DNA from 3 places in the Amycolatopsis umgeniensis genome. Region 2 is predicted to be linked to each of the others. Evidence: riboswitches for the same ligand, from Rfam matches in the RefSeq annotation. Region 2 holds a riboswitch; each other region holds the start of a gene.
The links. A riboswitch is a leader RNA that binds a small molecule or an ion and turns the genes downstream of it on or off. The one in region 2 is predicted to bind S-adenosylmethionine.
Positions count from the first base shown of each region.

Region 1: linked by a shared signal. The riboswitch ahead of HDA45_RS14965 (ATP-binding cassette domain-containing protein) and the one ahead of HDA45_RS07645 (aminotransferase class V-fold PLP-dependent enzyme) in region 2 are both predicted to bind S-adenosylmethionine.
Region 3: linked by a shared signal. The riboswitch ahead of thrC (threonine synthase) and the one ahead of HDA45_RS07645 (aminotransferase class V-fold PLP-dependent enzyme) in region 2 are both predicted to bind S-adenosylmethionine.

Region 1 covers NZ_JACHMX010000001.1:3,268,811-3,276,024, reverse strand. The annotation lists gene rsmA (16S rRNA (adenine(1518)-N(6)/adenine(1519)-N(6))-dimethyltransferase RsmA) at 1-462, shown strand, start outside; SAM riboswitch class I at 771-861, shown strand; gene HDA45_RS14965 (ATP-binding cassette domain-containing protein) at 1,073-2,083, shown strand; gene HDA45_RS14960 (4-(cytidine 5'-diphospho)-2-C-methyl-D-erythritol kinase) at 2,204-3,169, shown strand; gene HDA45_RS14955 (ABC-F family ATP-binding cassette domain-containing protein) at 3,237-5,009, shown strand; gene HDA45_RS14950 (fatty acyl-AMP ligase) at 5,061-6,752, shown strand; gene HDA45_RS14945 (DivIVA domain-containing protein) at 6,814-7,143, opposite strand; gene HDA45_RS14940 (DivIVA domain-containing protein) at 7,143-7,214, opposite strand, start outside.
Region 2 covers NZ_JACHMX010000001.1:1,738,012-1,745,225, reverse strand. The annotation lists gene HDA45_RS07660 (ArsR/SmtB family transcription factor) at 1-6, shown strand, start outside; gene HDA45_RS07655 (potassium/proton antiporter) at 118-1,596, shown strand; gene HDA45_RS07650 (peptidoglycan DD-metalloendopeptidase family protein) at 1,728-2,408, shown strand; SAM riboswitch class IV at 2,537-2,651, shown strand; gene HDA45_RS07645 (aminotransferase class V-fold PLP-dependent enzyme) at 2,684-4,048, shown strand; gene HDA45_RS07640 (hypothetical protein) at 4,068-4,664, shown strand; gene lspA (signal peptidase II) at 4,689-5,252, shown strand; gene HDA45_RS07630 (RluA family pseudouridine synthase) at 5,249-6,175, shown strand; gene HDA45_RS07625 (AsnC family transcriptional regulator) at 6,521-7,214, opposite strand, start outside.
Region 3 covers NZ_JACHMX010000001.1:6,706,116-6,713,329, forward strand. The annotation lists gene HDA45_RS31300 (DegV family protein) at 1-35, shown strand, start outside; gene HDA45_RS31305 (helix-hairpin-helix domain-containing protein) at 181-906, shown strand; gene HDA45_RS31310 (ComEC/Rec2 family competence protein) at 903-3,308, shown strand; gene thrC (threonine synthase) at 3,326-4,591, opposite strand; SAM riboswitch class I at 4,604-4,736, opposite strand; gene holA (DNA polymerase III subunit delta) at 4,872-5,855, shown strand; gene rpsT (30S ribosomal protein S20) at 5,907-6,167, opposite strand; gene HDA45_RS31330 (EamA family transporter) at 6,499-7,214, shown strand, end outside.

The DNA of each region.
Region 1 (7,214 bases), 1.5 Mb from region 2:
AACGTCGCCGTTCCCGTCGTGCTCCACCTGCTCGCCGAACTGCCGTCGCTGACCAGCGGTCTCGTAATGGTCCAGACCGAGGTCGCGGACCGGATGGCGGCCGGCCCGGGAAGCCGGACCTACGGCGTGCCCAGCGTCAAGCTCGCGTGGTACGGCAAGGCGCGCAAGGTCGCCGCCGTGCCCCGCGCGGTGTTCTGGCCGGTTCCGAATGTGGACTCCGCGCTGGTCGCTTTCGAACGGGGCGACGACGTGGTGTCGTCGGTGAGCCGGGAGCGGTTGTTCGCGGTGGTCGATGCCGCCTTCTCGCAGCGGCGGAAGACTTTGCGCGCGGCATTGGCCTCCTGGGCCGGCTCCGCCGAACGCGCGGGGGAGTTGCTTGAGAAGGCGGGAATCGACCCCAAGACTCGCGGAGAGCAGTTGGACGTTCATCAGTTCGCCCGGATCGCCGCGGCGACCGACTGATCATCGGGCGGCCATGACCGTCTCGCAGGGTGGCATGGCGCCGCGTCAGGGAACGGTTTTCCACCTGTCGCAGGTGTGACCGGGGCCGCCCGGAAGCGAGTTGGTCAAGGTCAGCACGGACGCATAAATCCTCTTCTCGATCTGTACCGGCCTCGCCCCGTCTTAGCAGGCAGCGGCCCTGTTTCGGCGAGAGACCAGCTGCAGTCTTCTCATAATATGGACCGCAGTTCCTGTATGATGGACGCGACCAGACGTGTGATCTGCGCCTACGTGCTTGCTTTCATCCAGTGGGATCGGTTTTACTCAGTGAGCCATCCCGAGCGACTGAGAGACCTGGCTCGCCGAAGTCGCAGCAACCACCCTCCACAGGGCAGGTGCTACCGCCAGGACCGATGGAGGCTGTGCCTAATGAACAGGGTCACCCACCCGCTCCTGCTGACCAGGCGACGTGTAGTCGACGAAGGTCGCCGCACGGTAAGTGCGTGTCGACGCTCAACCGTTACTGCCTGAGTCTTTTCCCTTACCTCTGAAACCCGTCCGCTCTGGACGGGCACTCGGTGACGGTTGGCGCGCTCGAAAGAAGCAGCGCCCCATTTGCATGGAGCCCTTCGTGATCACTGTCGAAAACTTGTCCAAGTCCTTTCCCCTCAACGGAAATCCCGTCGTCGCCCTGCGCGATGTCAGCGTGGACATCCAAGCCGGCTCCCTGTTCGGAGTCGTCGGTCCGGCCGGCTCCGGCAAGTCGACCCTCGCTCGTTGCATCGGGCTTCAGGAGCGTCCTGACCGGGGCGTCGTCCGCCTAGACGGCCTCAACACCGGGACCCTGGACGGACGCCGTCTGCGGGAAATCCGCCGGCAGGTCGGTGTCGTGAGCACCAAGCCGGAGTTGCTCGCCGAGCGCACCATCGCCGGCAATATCGCGTCTCCTCTCGAACAACTCGGCCTCGACGGGCCGCAGCGTCGCAACCGGGTCGGCAACCTGCTCGATCTGGTCGGGCTCACGCCTCGAGCCGGGCAGCGGCCGGGTGAGCTGTCCGAGGGGCAGCTGCGCCGGGTCGCCATCGCCAAGGCGCTGGCCGCTGGACCGTCCGTGCTGCTGGCCGACGACCCGACAGCGGGTGTGCAGCCCGAGGAGTCCGGCGCGGTCCTGACCGTGCTCGACCGTGCGCGTGCCGAACTCGGGGTCACCGTGCTGCTCACCACTCCTGACGCCGGCGTGGTCCGCCGTGTCTGCGACGACGTCGCGTTCCTGGAGGCCGGGGCGATCATCGAACGCGGAACCGTGCTCGACCTGGTCTCGGACCCGAACAGCCGGACCGCGCAGGCGCTGCTGCCCTCGATCGAGACCGGACGGGCACAGGCCTCGAAGTACGATCGCGCGGTGGACGTCGTGCTCGTCGGGTTCGCGTCGGTCGGTGCGCTACTTCCTGAAGCGGCCGGTCGTTTCGACGTCGAGCTCGCCACCATCGGAGGCGGCCTGACCCGGATCGGCGACACGCCCGTCGGCCGATTCCGTCTCGGCGTGCGCGGTGAGCGCGCGGATGCCGCACTCGCCTGGATCGCCGAACGTGGCGGCCACGTGACCCACCCGGTCCGTGGACCGCAGGGCGTCGCTGCTTGATTCCTCCACGAACGGGCCGCTCCGGACGAATTCGTCCAGGGCGGCCCGTTTGCGTCTGACTCGTCCTGTTCTCTTTCTCCTGGTGGCAGCACAAGTGGAGCGGGCACGTAGGCTTGAGGCGTGCTCGCCGTCGTACCGCCCCCAGTCACCGTCAGGGTTCCCGCCAAGGTCAACCTGCACCTGGCGGTCGGTGACGTACGCCCGGACGGCTACCACGAGTTGGTGACCGTGTTCCAGGCGCTTTCACTGACCGACGAGGTGACCGTCGCGGTCACCGAGGACCCCGGCGTCGAGGTCTATGGCGAGGGTGAAGGTTCCGTACCCACAGGGGCCAACAACCTCGCCTGGAAGGCGGCGCAGGCCCTGGCGGCCCACGTCGGCAAGGCGGACGGCGAATCGAAAGTCCGGGTCGTGCTTCGCAAAGGCATCCCGGTAGCGGGCGGGATGGCAGGAGGCAGTGCTGACGCGGCCGCGACCCTGGTGGGGCTCGCGTCGCTGTGGAAGCTCGAGATCTCTCGAGACGAACTGGCGGGTATCGCCGCCAAGCTCGGCAGTGATGTTCCGTTCGCGCTTTACGGCGGGACCGCGTTGGGCACCGGCCGGGGCGAGCAGCTGGTCCCGGTCTTGTCGAGGCATACGTTTCACTGGGTCCTGGCGTTCGACCAGCGTGGTCTTTCGACCCCGCGGGTGTTCGGTGAACTGGACAGGCTGCGGGAAGAGGGCAGCCCGCCGCGGATCGGTTCGCACACCCCGGTGGTCGAGGCACTGGCGTCCGGTGACCCGCGCCAGCTGGCGTTGCTACTCGGCAATGACCTGCAGGCCGCCGCGGTTTCGTTGCGTCCCGGACTGCGCCGGACATTGCGGGCGGGGGTCAACGCGGGTGCGCTCGCCGGCACCGTTTCCGGGTCCGGGCCGACCTGCGCTTTTCTGTGCGCGGATGCCCAGTCGGCCGTCGAGGTCGCCGCGGAGCTGTCCGGTGCGGGTGTCTGTCGCACGGTGCGTGTCGCGCACGGGCCGGTTCCCGGAGCCAGGCTGGTGGGCGGGGACGACGCGCCGCGACCGGCGCCGCCCCGGGTGCACGCGTGAGGGTGTCCGAAATGGACATCGACTAATTCGTTGTGGTGCAAGCTTTTTGGAAAGGATCGGCTGAGGCATGGCCAACTTGGTCAACCTGGAGTCGGTGAGCAAGTCCTTCGGGGTGCGCCCGCTGCTCGACGGTGTTTCGCTCGGTGTCGCGGAGGGGCAGCGCATCGGCGTCGTCGGTCTCAACGGGGGCGGGAAGACGACGCTGCTGGAAGTCCTCGCGGGGATCAGCGAGCCGGACACGGGGCGGGTGAGTCAAGTCCGCGGACTGCGGATGGCCGTGGTCACTCAGCGGACCGAACTCCCCGTCGGCAGTACGGTCGGCGACGTCGTGCTGGAGCGCTACGGCGCGGAGCACGAGTGGGCCGCTGACGCGCGAGTCAGGTCCATTATGGACGGACTGGGGATCACCGCCCTCGGTGTCGAAAAGCCGACGGCGAATCTGTCCGGTGGCGAGCGCCGCCGCGTTGCGTTGGCAGCGGCTCTCACGGGCGAACTGGATCTCGTGGTCCTCGACGAGCCGACCAACCATCTTGACGTCGAAGGTGTGCGCTGGCTCGCGGATCACCTGCTCAACCGCAGGATCGCGGTCGTGGTCGTCACCCACGACCGGTGGTTCCTCGACACTGTCGCGAGTGTGACCTGGGAGGTCACCAACGGTCGCGTCGAGCAGTACGAAGGTGGATACGCGGACTGGATCTTCGCGCGCGCTGAGCGGGCGAGGCTGGCGGCGACAGCCGAGGAAAAGCGCCAGAACCTGGCGCGTAAGGAACTCGCGTGGCTGCGGCGCGGTCCGCAGGCCAGGACCTCGAAGCCGCGTTACCGCGTCGAGGCGGCGGAGGCGCTGATCTCCGACGTGCCGGAGCCGCGCGATTCGGTCGAACTGCAGGCGTTCGCCCGTCGACGGCTGGGGAAGACCGTCCTCGAGGTCGAGGACGCCACCTTGACCGTCGGCGACCGCACCCTGCTCGATCACGTCACTTGGCGGATCGGGCCCGGTGACCGGATCGGACTGGTCGGGGTCAACGGGTCGGGCAAGACGACGCTGCTCAAGCTGCTCGGCGGGGACAAGGATCCCGAGACGGGTCGCCGCATCCAGGGGAAGACGGTCAGCCTCGCCCACCTCCGGCAGGAGCTCGACGACCTGCCTGGTGATCTGCGCGTCCTGCAGGCGATCGAAGAGATCTCAGGCAGGGTCGTGTTCGGCAAGCAGGAACTTTCCGCTTCGCAGCTGGCCGAGAAGCTGGGGTTCCCCGCGTCGAGGCAGTGGACCCCGGTCGAAGACCTTTCCGGTGGTGAACGGCGTCGCCTGCAGCTGTGCCGGCTTCTGATGGCTGAGCCCAACGTGCTGCTGCTCGACGAACCGACGAACGATCTTGACATCGACACTTTGCAGCAGCTGGAAGACCTGCTCGATTCCTGGCCGGGCAGTCTCGTCGTCGTTTCGCACGACCGGTACTTGGTGGAACGCGTTTGCGACACGATCGTCGCCCTGTTCGGGGACGGGCAGGTGACCCATCTGCCGGGCGGGATCGAGGAGTACCTGGATCGGCGTACCAAGAGCCTGGAGAAGGCCGGAGGCGACAGGAAGTCGGGTAACGGGCCGGCTTCCGCGCCCAAGAAGAGCGCCGCGGAACAGCGGGCGGCACAGAAGGAACTGTCCCGCCTCGAGCGCAAGCTCGACCAGCTGCACGCGAAGGAAGAGAAGCTCCATACGGCGCTGCTCGCCGCGGCGACCGATCCGACGAAGCTCATCGAGCTCAATACTGAACTGAAGGCCGTCGAAACGGAGAAGGAGGAGGTCGAGGCCCAATGGCTCGAGACCTCCGAAGCGATCGAGTGAGTTCACTCGACGGCGAGCGGGCGTTCCAGGGCGGACAGTACTGTGACGCGCATGAGTCGGTTCGTGGACACGCTCGTCGCCACCGCGGCGGGACGAGGTCAGCAGCGGGGAATGGTCACCGGGGAGCCCAAGGAGCCGGTTCGGCGTACCTGGGCCGAGATTCACGAGCAGGCCAAACGGGTCGCGGGAGGCCTGGTCACGGCCGGGCTCGAGCCGGGGAAGGCGGTGGCGGTGCTGGCCGCGGCGCCGTCGCTGATCGCGCCGACGGTGCAGGCGGTATGGCTCGCCGGCGGCAGCGTGACGATGCTGCATCAGCCCACCCAGCGCACCGACCTCGCCGAGTGGGCCGAGGACACCGTTCGCGTGCTGCGGATGATCGGATCCGGTCTGGTCCTGCTCGGTGAGCCGTTCGACCAGCTGGCGCCGGTGCTGACCGAGCACGGCATCGCCTTCCAGGTGATCACCGAGCTGCTCGAAGCCGAGCCGCTGGCCGAACCCGTGCCGACGGCCGAGTCCGACACCGCCCTCCTGCAACTCACCAGTGGATCGACGGCCGATCCGAAAGCCGTTCAGATCACCTACGGAAACCTGTACTCGAACGTCAAGGCGATGGTCGATCGCGCCGAGTTCGATTTCGACGTCGACGTGATGGTTTCGTGGCTGCCCACCTTCCACGACATGGGGATGGTCGGCTTCCTGACGGTCCCGATGACGTTCGGCGTCGAGCTGGTCAAGATCACGCCGCTCGAGTTCCTGTCCGGACCGTTGATCTGGCCGCAGCTGATCAGCAAGTACAACGGGACGACCACGGCCGCGCCGAACTTCGCGTACGCGATCGTGGGCAGGCGGATGGCTCGCGTCGACGAAGACGACGCGTACGATCTTTCGAAGCTTCGGATCGCGCTGAACGGCGCTGAGCCGATCGACGAAACCGCCGTGCAGACGTTCATCGAGGCTGGGGCGCGGTTCAAGATGCCCGCCGAATGCGTTTTCCCGGCGTACGGCATGGCGGAAGCGACTCTCGCGGTGTCGTTCGCGCCGCTGTTCACCGGGCTGACCTTGGACATCGTCGAAGCCGACGCGCTCGAAGCGGATAACCGTGCGGTGCCGGTGCCCGAGGACGACCCACGGCGCGGCACCGATGAAGTCCGCTCCTTCGCAATACTCGGGCCGCCGCTCGACGGTCTCGAGGCCGAGATCGTCGACGACGCGGGCACTGTGCTCGGAGAGCGTCAGGTCGGGGAGATCCGCCTGCGCGGCGAGGCCGTGACGCCGGGGTATCTGACCATGGAAGGTCCGCTCGCGACGCAGGACGAGAACGGCTGGCTGCTCACCGGCGACCTCGGTTACCTGGTGGACGGCATGATCGTGATCTGCGGCCGTCGCAAGGACGTCATCATCATGGGCGGCCGGAACCTGTACCCGACCGATATCGAACGGGCGGCGACGTCGGTCGAAGGGGTTCGGGCAGGGAACGCCGTAGCCGTGCGGATCGACGCGGGCAGCCGCCGGGAGCGGTTCGCCGTGGTCGTCGAATCGAAACTCGCCGGGGATCCGGACACCGAGAAGGCGCTGGCGAAGGAGGTCGCGGCCAAGGTACGCGGCGCTGTCGACATGCGGCCCTTCGCGGTTGTGGTGCTTCCGGCGGGAAGCCTGCCCAAGACGCCCTCGGGCAAGGTGAAGCGGGCCGCGACGGCCACTCAGTTCGCGGACAAGATCGCCAAGAACGCGACGACCAGCTGACACGAGAGGGCTGGGCCCGCGAACATCGCGGGCCCAGCCCTCTTGCAGCATCTCCCGTGGGTCAGCGGCGCCGCCAGGGCGGTTTACGGGTGTGGGTGTGTTCCAGCGCCGGAGCGATGTAGTAGCTGGCGGACTGGGAGAGCCCGGCCAGCGTGCCTTCGACATCCCGTAGGAAGGCATCGACCGCTGTCGGGTCGTAGCCTCGTTTCGAGAGCGGTGCTTTGGCGAACGCCACGTTGTGGACGTCCGAAACCGACAGGTCGTCGTCGCCGTCGAGCGTCGCCGCGACCCGCTCGAGGAAGGCGTCGACCGCGGGTTCGTAGTAGCCGCGAGCGCCGATCGGCGCCCGGTCGAACTGCCGGGTTCTGGCCTCGAACGCGGTGACGGGCACTAGCGCTCCCGCAGGAACTCGACGGGACCCCGGTCCGGAACGGCGCGTTCGGCGGTCGTCTGGTCCTCTTC
Region 2 (7,214 bases):
CCGTAAAGGACAGTCTGTAACACAGGCTATCCGGACGGTTTTCGACCGGTACACGAACGAGTGACGACCACCGCCTCACTATTCTGTAGCCCTCACGGCGACCGGACGGGAGGCGACATGGAGCAGCTCCCGCTCGTTCTCGGTACCGGTGGCGCGGTCCTCCTCGTCGCCGTGATCGCCGTCCGGGTGTCGATCCGGGTCGGCCTTCCCTCGCTGCTGCTCTACCTGGGCATGGGGGTCCTGCTCGGCGAAGCCGGATTCGGCATCCAGTACGACAATCCCGAGCTCACCCAGTCACTCGGCCTCGCCGCGCTGGTGATGATCCTGTCCGAAGGTGGCCTCACCACCCGGTGGACGGCCGTGAAACCCTCGCTGGGCATCGGAATCGCACTGTCCACAGTGGCCGTGGCGGTGAGCATCGCGATCACCGGCGCCGCCCTGCACTGGCTGCTGGGCCTGGACTGGCGGATGGCGTTGCTGTGGGGCGCGGTGCTGGCGTCGACCGACGCCGCCGCGGTCTTCTCGGTGCTGAGATCGGCGGGGATCGGGAAACGCCTCGTCGGCGCGCTGGAGATCGAGTCGGGGATCAACGACGCCCCGGCCTACATCGCCGTCGTCGTCCTCGCCGAGGGCACGACCATCGACTGGTCGCTGCCGCTGCTGGTGGTCTACGAACTCGCCGCCGGGCTGGTGATCGGCCTGGCCTTCGGCTGGTTCGGCGCGCAGGCGCTGAGACGCGCCGCGCTGCCGGCGACCGGTCTGTATCCGCTGGCCACGGTGGCCGTGTGCGTCGTGGCGTACTCGAGCGGTCAGCTCGCCCACGCGTCGGGCCTGCTCGCCACCTACGTCGCGGCCCTGGTGCTGGGGAACTCGAAGCTCCCGCACCGCTCGGACACGCTGTCCTTCGCCGAAGGGCTCGGCTGGCTCGCGCAGATCGGGCTGTTCGTGCTGCTCGGCCTGTTCGCCTCGCCGAGCAGGATCTTCGAAAGCCTGGTCCAGGGCCTGGTCGCGGGCGCTGTCGTCCTGCTGCTCGCCCGCCCGGTTTCCGTGCTGCTCTCGGCGCTGCCGTTCAAGATCCCCTGGCGAGAACAGGTGTTCCTGTCCTGGGCGGGATTGCGCGGGGCTGTCCCGATCGTGCTCGCGCTGATCCCGCTTTCGTCCGGTGTGCCCGGCGCCCAGGAACTGGTCGACGCGGTGTTCGTGCTGGTCATCGTGCTGACTCTGCTCCAGGGCGCGACGCTGACCCCGCTCGCGAGGGCGCTCGGGCTGGCCCAGCACGCCGAACCGCACGAGATCGACGTCGACTCCGCGCCACTCGACGAGCTGGGCGCCGAGCTCCTGCAGGTCCGGATCAACCCCGGATCGAAGATGCACGGCGTCTACCTGGCGGAGCTGCGGTTGCCGATCGGGGCGACGATCAGCCTGCTCGTCCGCGACGGCACCGGCTTCACGCCCAACAAGGACACCCGGCTCCAGGAACGCGATCAGTTACTCGTCGTGACCACGTCCGACGCCCGTGACGCGGCCGAACGACGCCTCCGGGCCGTCGACCGGGCCGGACGCCTCGCCAGGTGGAAGGGCGAATCCGGCCAGTAGGTCACGAACCCGCACCAGCTGTTCGTCGGTTGATCTCAGAAAATTCTTCCCATTTGTACTCCTTTTGGATTACTTTCCCCGCAATCGACTCCATCGAATGGGTGAGTGTCACGGGGTGAGGAGTACACACGGTGACGAAACTTCCTGCACGGTTCGCCGGTCTGGGGGCCGCCGCTGTTCTCGTCGGGGTGGTTTTCTCCGCGCCGGCCGCGGCCGCGGGCGCGTTCCCGGCGTTCGGATTGCCGTTCGACACGGGCCAGTCGGTCTACTCGGCGGGGATCCACTCGGACAACGGGACCTCCGGTGTGAAGAACGCCATCGACTTCAGCCCGGGGGACAAGACCGTTCGTGCCCCGCTGGCGGGCACTGTCCGGATCCAGCACTGCGACGGCGGCGACTGGGTGACCGTCGACCACGACGGCGGCTGGCGCACCGGGTACTACCACATGGAGGGCATTTCGGTCACCGACGGCCAGCGGGTCGTCCCCGGCGACGCCCTCGGCCGGACCGGCAACGCGCTGCCCTGCGGTGGCAGCAGCACCGGCGCCCACGTGCACTTCACCCTGTGGACCTTGCCCACGGCCGCCGCCAAGGGCGGTGACTCGCGCGACTTCGGCGTCGGCGCGGGCAACTGGAACGGCATGTCGTACGACGAGGTCGCGACCAAGGTCGCCGAGGCCTACGGCGAGGCCGTCGACGGCAAGACCTTCGGCGGCTGGCGGTTCGCCGCGGGCACCGATCAGTACTCGGGGTCCGCGACCGAGGTCTCCTCGCGTTCCGTCATCCCGCTCCCCGGCCGATTCCGCGTCTGACCTCCCGTTGCCCGGCGCGGCGCGGCGCCGGGCAACGGTTCTCCTCGGCGACGGAACGCGTGACCGGCGTCTCAACATCCGGACAAGGGGTGGCTCGATCGCCGGTGCATCCGCTAACTTCGTCCGTAGGTCACGAGTGTCAGCGTCAAGCCCCGGCTAGCTGACCGGCAACCCTCCTTCCGCGGTGGGGTGCCCCGGGTGAGGACCTGGCGCGTCGCGTGGTGCGGCGGGCAAGCGCGGGATCCTCGTCGGGTCCCCAGGCCCGGAGGATGACGATGACTCTCGCTCTCGAACGCACCAGCACCCCCGCCTCTGTCGTGGAAACCGTTGCCACGCGGGAAATCCCGGCGGTCGCGTGTGCCGATCTGCGGGTCCCGCTGGTCACCGGCGGCGACATCGGCTACGCCAACCTCGACCACGCGGCGAGCGCTCCGTGTCTGGACAAGGTGCGCGACGCCGTCGACGAGTTCCTTCCCTGGTACGCCAGCGTCCACCGCGGCGCCGGGTTCGCCTCGCAGGTCTCCACCAAGCTCTACGAGCGCACGCGCGGAATCCTGCGGGACTTCGTCGACGCGCGGTCGACCGACACCGTCGTGTTCACCCGCAACACCACCGATTCCTTCAACCTTCTCGCCCGCAGCCTGCCGAAGCACACGTCGGTCGTCGTGTTCGACACCGAGCACCACGCCGCGCTGCTGCCGTGGAAGGGTCCGAACGTCCGTCGGGTTTCCACGCCGCGCACCCGCCTCGCCGCGGTGTCCGCTGTGGACGAAGCGCTCGCGGACTGCCCTCAGGGCCCGAGGCTGGTCGTCCTCACCGGCGCGTCCAACGTGACCGGGGAACTGTTGCCGGTCAAGGAGATCGCCGCCGTCGCGCGACGGCACGGCGCCCGGATCGCGCTCGACGCCGCGCAGCTCGCGCCGCACCGCGCGATCTCCTTGCGCAAACTGGACGTCGACTACATCGCGATCTCGGGACACAAGCTGTACGCGCCCTTCGGAGCCGGCGCGCTGATCGGTCGCGCCGACTGGCTGCGCGCCGCCCAGCCGTACCTCGCCGGCGGCGGCGCGACGAAGCTCGTCACGCGCGACTCCGAAGAGCTCGGTGTGGTCTGGAACGCCGGCGCCGAGCGGCACGAAGCCGGTTCCCCCAACACCGTCGGCGTCTACGCGCTCGGCGTCGCCTGCGAGACGCTGGCCGGGAACTGGGACGCGATCGTCGCCCACGAGGACGAGCTGCTGGCGCGGCTGCGTCGCGGTCTCGCCGGTGTCCCCGGTTTCGCCGAGCTGCGGCTGTTCGACGCGCCCGTCGACAGGGTCGGCACGCTGAGCTTCGTCGTCGACGGCTTCGATCCGGGCTGGCTCGCCGCGGTCCTGTCCGCGGAGTACGGCATCGGCGTGCGGGACGGCGCGTTCTGCGCGCATATCGCGACCAAGCGGCTGATCTCCGCCGCTGGTTCGACCGGTCAGCAGGCCGTCCGGGTCAGCCTCGGCCTCGGCAGCACCGCCAAGCACGTGGACCGGCTCGTCCTGGCGCTGCGCCAGATCGTCGCCCGCGGCGCCCGCTGGCAGTACGAAAAGCCGGAGGGCCGCTGGGTGCCCGAAGGGGATCCGCGGGAGCTGCCCCCGTTCTGCGCCTGACCCACTACCCTCCCCTCGCATGGGGAACGAGCGACCGCGTTACTGGTTTCCGCCAGCGTTGCTGGGATTCGCCCAGTTGGCGGTGGTGGCCTTGTCCGTCGGTACGAGCCCGCCCGAGGGGTGGTTCGCCTATACGCCTTACTCCGGTCAAGGGCGGTACCAAGGGCTTTACGGCGTGGAGATGAGCCGCGAAGCAGTGTCCGCCGTTTCGGTCATCGGCATGAGCCGGATGGACAACTGGCTGTTCGCCGTGCTCGCGGTCTACCTCGGCACGGTGCTCTTCTATGCCTTTCGGTCGAAGCGCATGGCGTGGTGGAAGGTCGCCGCGATCGCCGTCGGCGGGCTGATCGGCATCGTGCTGGCGGATCTGGTCGGCTACTGGGAATTCGACATCGACGGCGACGCGCGGAGCGCGATCCTGCTGACGCTGGGCCTGGTGCTGCTCGCCTGGCTGGAGCGCAGCGTGCCGGTGCTCGTCGTGGCCGCCGCGTATGTGCTCTGCGCGGTCGTGCTCGCCCAAGGACGGCTCGCGCTGGTGCTGTCGTCGCTGGTCGTGCTCGCCGGGGCGTTCGCGGCGCTCCTGAGCAGGCCGAAGACAGCCGCCGAGGAGACCTGAGCACGCTCCGTGGACAATGGGGGTGTGAGTACAGAGCCCGAAACCGCGCCACCGGCGCCGCCGCTGCCCAAGAAGCGCGTCGCCGTGGTGTTCGTCGTCGCCGCGGTGCTGTGGGGGATCGACCTCCTCACCAAGCAGATCGCCGTGTCCACGCTGGAGGGCAAGCAGCCGGTCGAGTTCCTCGGCGGGCTCGTGTACTTCCAGCTCGTGCGCAACCCCGGTGCCGCCTTCTCGATGGCGACCGGGCTGACCTGGGTGCTCGCGCTGGTCGCGGTGGCGGTCGTGGTCGCCATCGTCTGGCTGGCGAGGCGGCTGCGCTCGGTCGGCTGGGCGATCGGCCTCGGCCTGGTGCTGGCCGGCGCGCTCGGCAACCTGACCGACCGGATCTTCCGGGCCCCCGGCCCGCTGCAAGGACACGTCGTCGACATGATCTCGGCGTTCGCGCCGAACGGGCAGGGCTGGGCGATCTTCAACGTCGCCGACTCCGCGATCTGCGTCGGCGGTGTGCTCATCGTGATCCTTTCCTTGCTGGGCAAGGACTATGACGGATCGTCTACAAAGGACAAGAAGAAGGCGGCGAGCGCATGAGCGCGCGGATGTTGCCCGTCCCCGACGGGCTCGACGGCATGCGCGTCGACGCGGGGCTGGCGAAATTACTGGGACTTTCCCGCACGGTCGTGGCGGAACTCGCCGAATCCGGCGAGATCCTGCTCGACGGAAGGACCGCCGGGAAGTCGGACAGGCTGGCCGCCGGTGGGCTGCTCGAGGTGACGCTGCCCGATCCGGCCTCGCCCCTCGAGGTCGTCGCGGAACCCGTCGACGGGATGAAGATCCTGCACGACGATGACGACATCGTGGTGATCTCGAAGCCGGTCGGCGTCGCCGTGCACCCGAGCCCCGGCTGGAACGGGCCGACCGTGGTCGCCGGTCTCGCCGCCGCCGGGCTGCGGATCGCGACGTCGGGAGCGGCCGAACGCCAGGGCGTCGTGCACCGGCTGGACGCGGGCACCACCGGCGTGATGGTCGTGGCCAAGAGCGAGCACGCGTACACCGCGCTCAAGCGGGCGTTCAAGGAACGCACCGTCGACAAGGGCTACCACGCCATCGTCCAGGGCCACCCGGACCCGACGCGCGGCACCATCGACGCGCCGATCGACCGGCACCCCCGGCACGACTACAAGTTCGCCGTCGTCCAGGGCGGACGGCCCAGCGTCACGCACTACGAGGTCGTCGAGGCCTTCCGTGCCGCTTCGCTGGCCCACATCAAGCTGGAGACCGGCCGCACGCACCAGATCCGTGTGCACTTCTCGGCACTCAAGCATCCGTGCGTCGGAGACCTGACCTACGGCGCCGACCCGGTGCTCGCGCGCAAGCTCGGGATCTCCCGGCAGTGGCTGCACGCGAAGACGCTGGGCTTCGCCCACCCTGCCGACGGGCGCTGGGTGGAGTTCGAGTCGGAGTACCCGGACGACCTGGCGAACGCGCTGCGAATCCTGCAGGACGAGAACTAGCCGTCCCCGCATTCAGTCCTCTGAATGCGGGGCCTGCGTCGCGGATCTGGACCGGGTGGTGTTCGCGGGGCTGAACACCTCGTGAGTGGCGATTGGGTTAGAACGGCCCCGTATTCACCTACCTAAGCCTGACCTGCTGGAGGACGGCGGGTTGTGCGGGTGTTGGAGTTGACGGTGGAGGATTTGGGACGTTCAACGTCCCAAATCCTCCACCGTCGCCAGGTCACTTCAGGCTCAGACCTTGGCGACTTTTCCGCTCGCCCACGCCGGTCCAGCCGGTAGGCAATACCGGTCCGGCGCCCAGCCCAAGCCCCCGCATTCAGTCCTCTGAATGCAGTGGCAGGGCTAGTCGTCGATCGACCAGGTCAGCGTGCGTTCGTCCGGTTCCGGCCTCGGTGACCAGCGCACGGCGACCACGCGGGTGGCGTCCGGCAGCACGTAGACGGTGTGGCCGCCGAGGGTCTCGCCCGGCCGCACGCCGATCTTGTGCGGCGGCCGCGAGGTCAGCGAGACCGGCGCCTTCGTGATCGGCTTGCCGTCCGCGGTGAGCAGTTCGAGGTAATTGTCCGGAAGCGAGACGAACGGGATGTTCCCGCGGTTCGTGATCTCGGTGTGCACCACGACCGAGCGTTCCCCGGCTTCGAGCGAATAGCCCGCCGCGCTGAACAGGTAATCCGCCGGATCCTGGACCTCGAGCAGCTGGACGGTGAGCTGCTCGCCCTCCAGGCCCTGGGTCTCCATGACGTCGCCTGTCCGGCCCTTCTTGCCCTCCGGTGCCTGCCGCGGCGCGGGCTGCTCGTCGCCGCGGGCCCAGGACGCGGTCTGCGGGACGCCCCAGGTGCTCATCACCGGGTCGGCGGGCGCCATCGGGGGAGCGGCGAACTGCTGCTGCGGGGCGGGCGGACGCTGCTGGGGCGGTGCCATCGGCTGGCGGATCGGAGCCGACGGCGGGCCGGGGTAGCGGCCCGACGGCGTGCCGTGCACGTTGTACGCGCCCGACGGCGTTCCCTGGACGTTGTACGGGCCCGAGGGGGTGCCC
Region 3 (7,214 bases), 5.0 Mb from region 2:
GTGTGCTCGGTGTCGTGATCCAGCGGGCGGGTTAGGAAACCCGCCACCATCCCACACGGCCCCGACGAAAACCCGTGATCCGGGCTCGGACGGCGCCGAGTTGTCCACAACACCCCACTTGTCCACAGCTCCGGGATTTGCCACTGCCGCCCGCCACCCCCGCTCCGTAGCGTCGTTCACGTGTTCGACCAAACCGCCCGTCCACCGGGTTCCTCCGCCAACGCCAGGCTGGCGTGGCTGGCCGCGCAGCTGTCGCCGCCCACCACCCAGGGCCCGCCCGCGGGCAGGCTCATGCGCCGCTGGGTGCCCGCCCGGTTCACGGCGGACGGGATTCCGGTGAACCGGCGGTGGTTCGCCGTGGTGGCCGTGCTGATCGCGGTGGCCGTGATCGTGACCGGCGCGATCGCTTTGTTCGGACACCGGCCGGGGGCGGAGACCCCGCCGCCCCTGCCGTCGGCGAAGGCCGCCGGAGAAGCCCCCGCCGCGGCGGCCAAGGCACCTCTGGTGATCAGCGTCGTCGGCCGGGTGCTCAAACCCGGCTTGGTCACCATCCCTCCGGGCGCACGGGTCGCCGATGCCCTCACGGCGGCCGGTGGGGCACCGCCCGGAACGGATCTGACCGGGCTGAACCTGGCCCGGCGGCTCACCGACGGCGAGCAGGTGGCCGTGGGCGTTGCTGTGCCGGCCGCGGCCGGCACAGCAACGCCGCCGGGGAAGCTCGACCTGAACACGGCCACGGCCGAGCAACTCGACTCCCTGCCCGGGGTCGGCGAAGTGATGGCCAAACGCATCGTCGACTGGCGGTCCGGGCACGGCGGGTTCACCACGGTCGAGCAACTCCGTGACGTAGAAGGGATCGGCGAAAGCAAGTACAGCAAAATCCGGGAACTGGTGTCCGTCGGATGAACCCGTCCGCCGATCCGTCCGAAGTGGACACCGCGTCGTGGCGAGGTCAAGACCTGCGGCTGGTACCGGCCGCGGCGACGGCCTGGCTCGGCACACTTTCCGGGCTGCTCGGCGGTTGGTGGATCACGATGCTCTGCGGTGCGGCCGCCGTGGTGCTCGCGATCGCCGCCGGCGTCCGTGCCCGCCGGACGGCGTCCCGGTGGGTGGCGGGCCTTGGCGCGCTCGCGGTCCTCGGAGTGCTCACCGCCGGTCCGGTGGCGCTGCGGATCCGGGCCGCCGAGCACGACGACCTCCGTGCCGCCGCCGCACGGGGGAGCGACGCCACCATGAGGGTGGTGGTCACCGAGCGGCCACGTCCGGTCCGCGGCGCCGGATACGCCGATCGCCAGACTGGCACCCGCCTGGTGGTCATCGCCGCGACGGTGGACGCCGCGGTGGTGTCGGAGCGGAAGGTGGATTCGGCCGGCCGGATCCTCCTGCTCGCTCCCGCCGAGGGGTGGACGGACCTGCTGCCCGGGCAGCAGGTCACCGCCTCCGGGCGGCTCGCACCGGCCGAGGGGGCCGAACTGACGGTCGCGGTCCTCTCGGTGCGAGGCCCGCCGTCAGCACTCGGACCGGCGCCCTGGTGGCAGCGAGCCGCGGAATCGCTGCGCACCGGGCTCCGGGCCCTGTGCACCGTCCTTCCCGAGGAGCAGGCCGGTCTGGTGCCCGGGCTGGTCGTCGGGGACACGAGCACGCTGTCCCCGAGGGTCGAACGCGAGTTCACGGACTCCGGCATGTCCCACCTGATGGCCGTGAGCGGTGGGAACGTGGCGATCGTCTGCGGCTCGATCCTTCTCCTGCTGAGGGTGCTCCGGGTCGGGCCGCGGACTTCCGCCGCCGCGGCCGCCGCGGGGCTCGCCGGGTTCGTGGTCCTCGCCGGGCCCGCGCCCAGCGTGCTCCGCGCCGGGGTGATGGGAGCGGTCGGATTGCTGGCGCTCGCGCTGGGGCGCCGGGGTTCGGCGCTGCCCGCGCTGGCGTTCGCGGTGGCGGGGCTCGTCGTGACCGATCCCGCGATGGCGGCCGACTTCGGCTTCGCGCTTTCGGTACTGGCCACCGCCGGGCTGGTACTGCTGGCTCCGAGGTGGGCCGAGTGGCTGGTCGGCCGCGGTGTGCCGTCCGGTTACGCAGAGGGGCTGGCCATCCCGCTGGCCGCGTTCGTCATGACGGCGCCGGTCATCGCGGGCATGGCGGGCTCGGTCAGTCTCGTCTCGGTGGTGACCAACTTGCTCGCCGCGCCGGTGGTCGCCCCGGCCACCGTGTTCGGCGTGCTCGCCACCGTCGTCGGACCGTGGTGGCCGTCGGCGGGCAGGCTGCTGGTCCAGCTGACCGAACCCGAGGCGAGCTGGCTCATCACCGTGGCCCGTCACGGCGCCCGCACGCCGGGAGCGGTCGTGGACTGGCCGGACGGCTGGTGGGGCGGGCTCTTGGCGACCGGTTTACTCGTCGTGCTGCTCGTCGCCATCCGGTTGCGTCACGCCAGGATCCTGCTGGCGATCGCCTTGGCCAGTGGGCTCCTCGTCTTCGTGCCGGTGAGGGTCTTGGCCCCGGCTTGGCCACCGGCGTCGTGGAGCGCCGTGGCCTGCGATGTCGGACAGGGCGACGCCGTCGTCCTCGCCACGGCCGAGCCGGGGAGGGCGATCCTGGTCGACACCGGTCCGGAACCGGGACCGGTCGACGAATGCCTGAGCAGGCTCGGGGTGGATCGCGTTCCGCTGATCGTGCTGAGCCACCTGCACGCCGATCACATCGGTGGCCTCGAATCCGTTTTCGAGGGCAGGTCGGTCGGAGCGGTGGCCGTCGGTCCGGGCCGGGCTCCGGCGTGGGCGTGGCGGCAAGTCGCCGACGAGACCGCGCGCCGCGGGATTCCCTTGTTGGAACTGGGGATCGGGCAACGGCTGGACTGGTCGGGCCTGTCCCTGGACGTACTGGGGCCGCGGTACGTCACCCGGCGATCGGTCCTCGAGCAGGACGGCACCGTGATCAACAACGGTTCGGTCGTCCTGCGTGCCGGAACCCCGGCGGGCCGGTTGCTGCTGACCGGCGACGTCGAACTCGCCGCGCAGGCCGACCTGATGGCCGAGGGGGCTGATCTGCGATCCGAGATCCTGAAGGTCCCGCACCACGGAAGTCGTTACACCGCGCCGGATTTCCTCAACGCGGTCGCGCCACGGGTGGCGTTGGTGAGTGTCGGCGCCGGGAACACCTACGGTCATCCGAACAAGTCCACTTTGGACAACCTGACGGCCGCCGGCGCCGCGATCGGCAGGACGGACACGGACGGCGACACCGCGGTCGTCGCCGACGCCCGAGGGCTCGCCCTGATGCGCCGGGGTGAGCCCCGCGGCCCGCCTCGTTCTTGAGGCGGGCCTGCGGGAACTCAGATGCCGAGAGCCTCGCGGACCGCGTCGGCCGAGGCGCTGACGGTGGCCTTCGGGCCGACCTTGTCCTCGACGGCGTCGAGGGTCTTGAGGCCGTCACCGGTGATGAGCAGCACGATCTCTTCGTCCGGGTTGAGCTTGCCGGTCTCGATGAGCTTCTTGGCCGTCGCCACAGTGACCCCGCCGGCGGTCTCGGTGAAGACGCCTTCGGTGCGGGCGAGCAGCCGGATGCCCTCGACGACCTCTTCGTCGGTGACGTCTTCGATCGAGCCGCCGGTGCGGTTGACCACGTCGAGGACGTAAGGGCCGTCGGCCGGGTTGCCGATCGCCAGCGAGCGGGCGATCGTGTCCGGCTTGACCGGCTGGACGACGTCGTGGCCCGCGCGGAACGCCGCGGAGACGGGCGAGCAGCCGGTGGCCTGCGCGCCGAACACCTTGTACGGCGTCTCGTCGACGAGGCCGAGCTGGCCGAACTCACGGAAACCCTTGTCCACCTTGGTGAGCTGGGAACCGGAGGCGATCGGCACGACGATCTGGGAGGGAAGCCGCCAGCCGAGCTGTTCGGCGACCTCGAAGGCCAGCGTCTTGGAGCCTTCCGAGTAGTAGGGCCGGACGTTCACGTTGACGAACGCCCAGCTCTCCTGCTCGGCGGCGAGCTGGGTGGCGAGCCGGTTCACGTCGTCGTAGTTGCCGTCGACAGCGATGAGGTCGCCGTCGTACACGGCGGTGGTGAGGATCTTGGCGCGCTCGAGGGTCTTCGGGATCAGCACGACCGACCGCCAGCCGGCGCGCGCCGCTGCGGCGGCGACAGCGTTGGCCAGGTTGCCGGTCGACGGACAGGCGAGCACGTCGAACCCGAACTCGCGCGCGGCGGCCAGTGCGACGGCGACCACGCGGTCCTTGAACGAGTGGGTCGGGTTGCCGGTGTCGTCCTTGACCCAGACCTTCTTGACGCCCAACGCCTTCGCGAGCCTGTCGGCTTGGATGAGCCTGGTGGCGCCGGGTTCGGTGTTGGGGATTTCTTCGACGTTCGACGGAACGGGAAGGAGTTTCTTGTAGCGCCAGATGTTCTTCGGCCCGGCTTCGATGTCTTCGCGGCGGACGCGGCCGAAGTCGTAGGCGACCTCGAGCGGCGAGAAGTCCTCGGCGGAAACGAATTCGGGGGCGAGCGGCTGCCGGTGTCCCTCTTCCTTCGACACCAGTTCGACGGCCGGTCCGAGATCCGGGGTCTTGGTGGTGGAGGTCGTGCCGAGGGTTGCGGTCATCGCGAGGTTCCTTCCTCATCTGCCCCGCCATGGCGGGCCGGAATTGGCACCGTGTTCGTCAGCTACCCCGCGATCGCGGGATGACAGGCTGACGCCGGTTGCCGGGGCTTCATCGGGCCGTTCCCTCTGCCCCTCTGGATGAGCGGTATTCGATTGTCGGCACGCGAATGATCGCGTCGCCTCGCCAACACCGTACGACATGAGCCTCCGGTGGGGCCACCGTGCCCTGAACACATCACCGGACAAAGCACACGAGAGGACGAATGGCAGGATCGTGTCCGTGACGACGCAAGCTTCCGCCCCATCGCCGCTGGTCCTGGTTCTCGGTGAGGAAGAGCTGCTGATCGAACGCGCGGTCCGCGGCGCTTCGGACGCGGCCAAAGCGGCCGACCCGACGGCGGATCTCACCCGGATCCGGGTGTCGGACCTCACAGTGCCGGCGCTCGCGGAGATGGTCAGCCCCTCCCTGTTCGCCGAGGGCAGGGTGATCGTCCTCGAGTCCGCGCACGACATCTCGCAGGAGCTCTCCGACGGGGTGATGGCCTACGTCAAGGCGCCCGCCGAAGGCATCGTGCTCGTTGTCGTGCACAGCGGAGGTGGCCGGAGCAAGGCGGCGAAGGCGCTTCCCGGTGCGCTGAAGAAGGCCGGGGCCGAGGTCGTCGAGTGCCCGAAGCTGACCAAGGCCGCCGAGCGGGAATCCTTCGTCCGCAACGAGGTCCGGCGGGTCGGCGGAAAGATCGACGGTGCGGCCGTGCTCGCGCTGATCGACGCCGTCGGCTCGGATCTGCGGGAGTTGTCGTCGGCCGCGACCCAACTCGTCGCGGATGCCGGGGGAACTGTCGACGAACAGGCGGTCCGCCGCTACCACCGGGGCCGCGCGGATGTGAACGGGTTCGCCGTCGCCGAGAAGGCCGTCGCCGGCGACAAGGCTGCGGCGCTGGAGTCACTGCGCTGGGCGATGCAGCTGGGCGTTCCGCACGTGCTGGTCGCGGACGCTCTCGCCGACGCCGTCCGGACGATCGCGCGGGTGTCCGGCGCGGGCCGGGGGAACCCGAACCAGATGGCGGGCGAGCTGGGGATGCCGCCGTGGAAGGTGCGCAAGGCACAGGGGCAGTCGCGTGGCTGGGGGCAGGACGGTCTCGCCACCGCGATGCGGATCGTCGCCCGGCTCAACGCCGAGGTCAAAGGTGCCGCGGCCGACCCCGAGTACGCGTTGGAACGCGCCGTGCTCGAGGTCGTGGACGCCCACGGCACCAGTCACTGAACATGGCGAAGGCCCCGCCGACGCGAGTCGACGGGGCCTTCGAAAAGCCGATCAGAGAGAGTTCGCGCGCTTCGCGAGCGCGGACTTCTTGTTGGCGGCCTGGTTGGCGTGGAGAACGCCCTTGGTCACGGCCTTGTCCAGCTTCTTGGCCGCGTCCTTCTGCAGCTCCAGGGCCTTGGCCTTGTCGCCGGAGTCGGCGGCCTCGCGGAACTTGCGGATCGCGGTCTTCACCGAGGACCGGATCGCCTGGTTGCGCTGACGCGCCTTCTCGTTGGTGGTGATGCGCTTGATCTGCGACTTGATGTTGGCCACGGGGGCGCTCCTCTTGAATCTCTCGGTGGTTTCACCGCCGCGCTGTGACTGGCCCTGCGCGCTCGTGAAAGCGGCGCGGGTTTCCTCCATGACGGAATGCCACACGGCGGTGAAGGATCAGCTTAACAGCCGTCTCGGAGCGGATCCCGGCCGCCTCCGGAGGGCTCTTGCGGTACGGTCGGGAGCGTAGTGCCTAGGGTTCCGCCGCCTGCCTGTTCAGCGAAAAACACAATCAGGGCGGGTGGGACAGGTCCGAGCGGCACCATCGGCGGCGCCGGAAGCCCCGCCGTTCATCTGACGGGACAAAAGCCTGGAGGACCGGGTTTTCCGCATGCGCGGAAAACGTGAAAGGTCCGTAGTGAACGCCACCGCCCTGTCCCTCGTCATCGTCGCCGCCGTCATTCACGCGGGCTGGAACCTCGCCGCCAAGCGGATCCGCCGTGGCGGAGCCCGGTTCGTCTGGGCTTACTACAGCTTCTCGGCGATCTTGTTCGTCCCCGTCATCGCGGTCTCACTGATCGTGGAGCCGCAGCGTCCACAGTGGACGTGGCTGCTCGCCGCCGCGGTCACCGCGGTGTTCCACGTCACCTACGGGGTGGTCCTCCAGCGGGGTTACGCCGTCGGTGATCTGTCCGTCGTGTACCCCCTCGCCCGCGGAACCGGGCCGCTGATCTCGGTGCTCGCGGCCGTCGTGCTGCTCGGCGAGCGACCGGGGCCGCTCGGCCTGGCGGGCGCGTTCCTCGTGGTCGCCGGGGTGCTGGTCATCGGGACCGGACGAGCGCCCGCCCACGCCGACGCCGCGGATCACGCCGCTCGACGCAAGGGCGTGGCGTACGGGCTGCTGACCGGGCTCACGATCGCCGCCTACACGCTGTGGGACGCCCATTCGGTCACCGGTCTCGGTGTCCCGCCGATCGTCTATTTCGGAACCGGCGCGATCGTGCAGAGCCTGCTTATGACGCCGTACGCGCTGAAGGACCGTGAAGAGGTCTCGTGGCTCTGGCGCGAGCACAAGCGCGAAGTCCTCATCGTCGGCCTGCTCTCGCC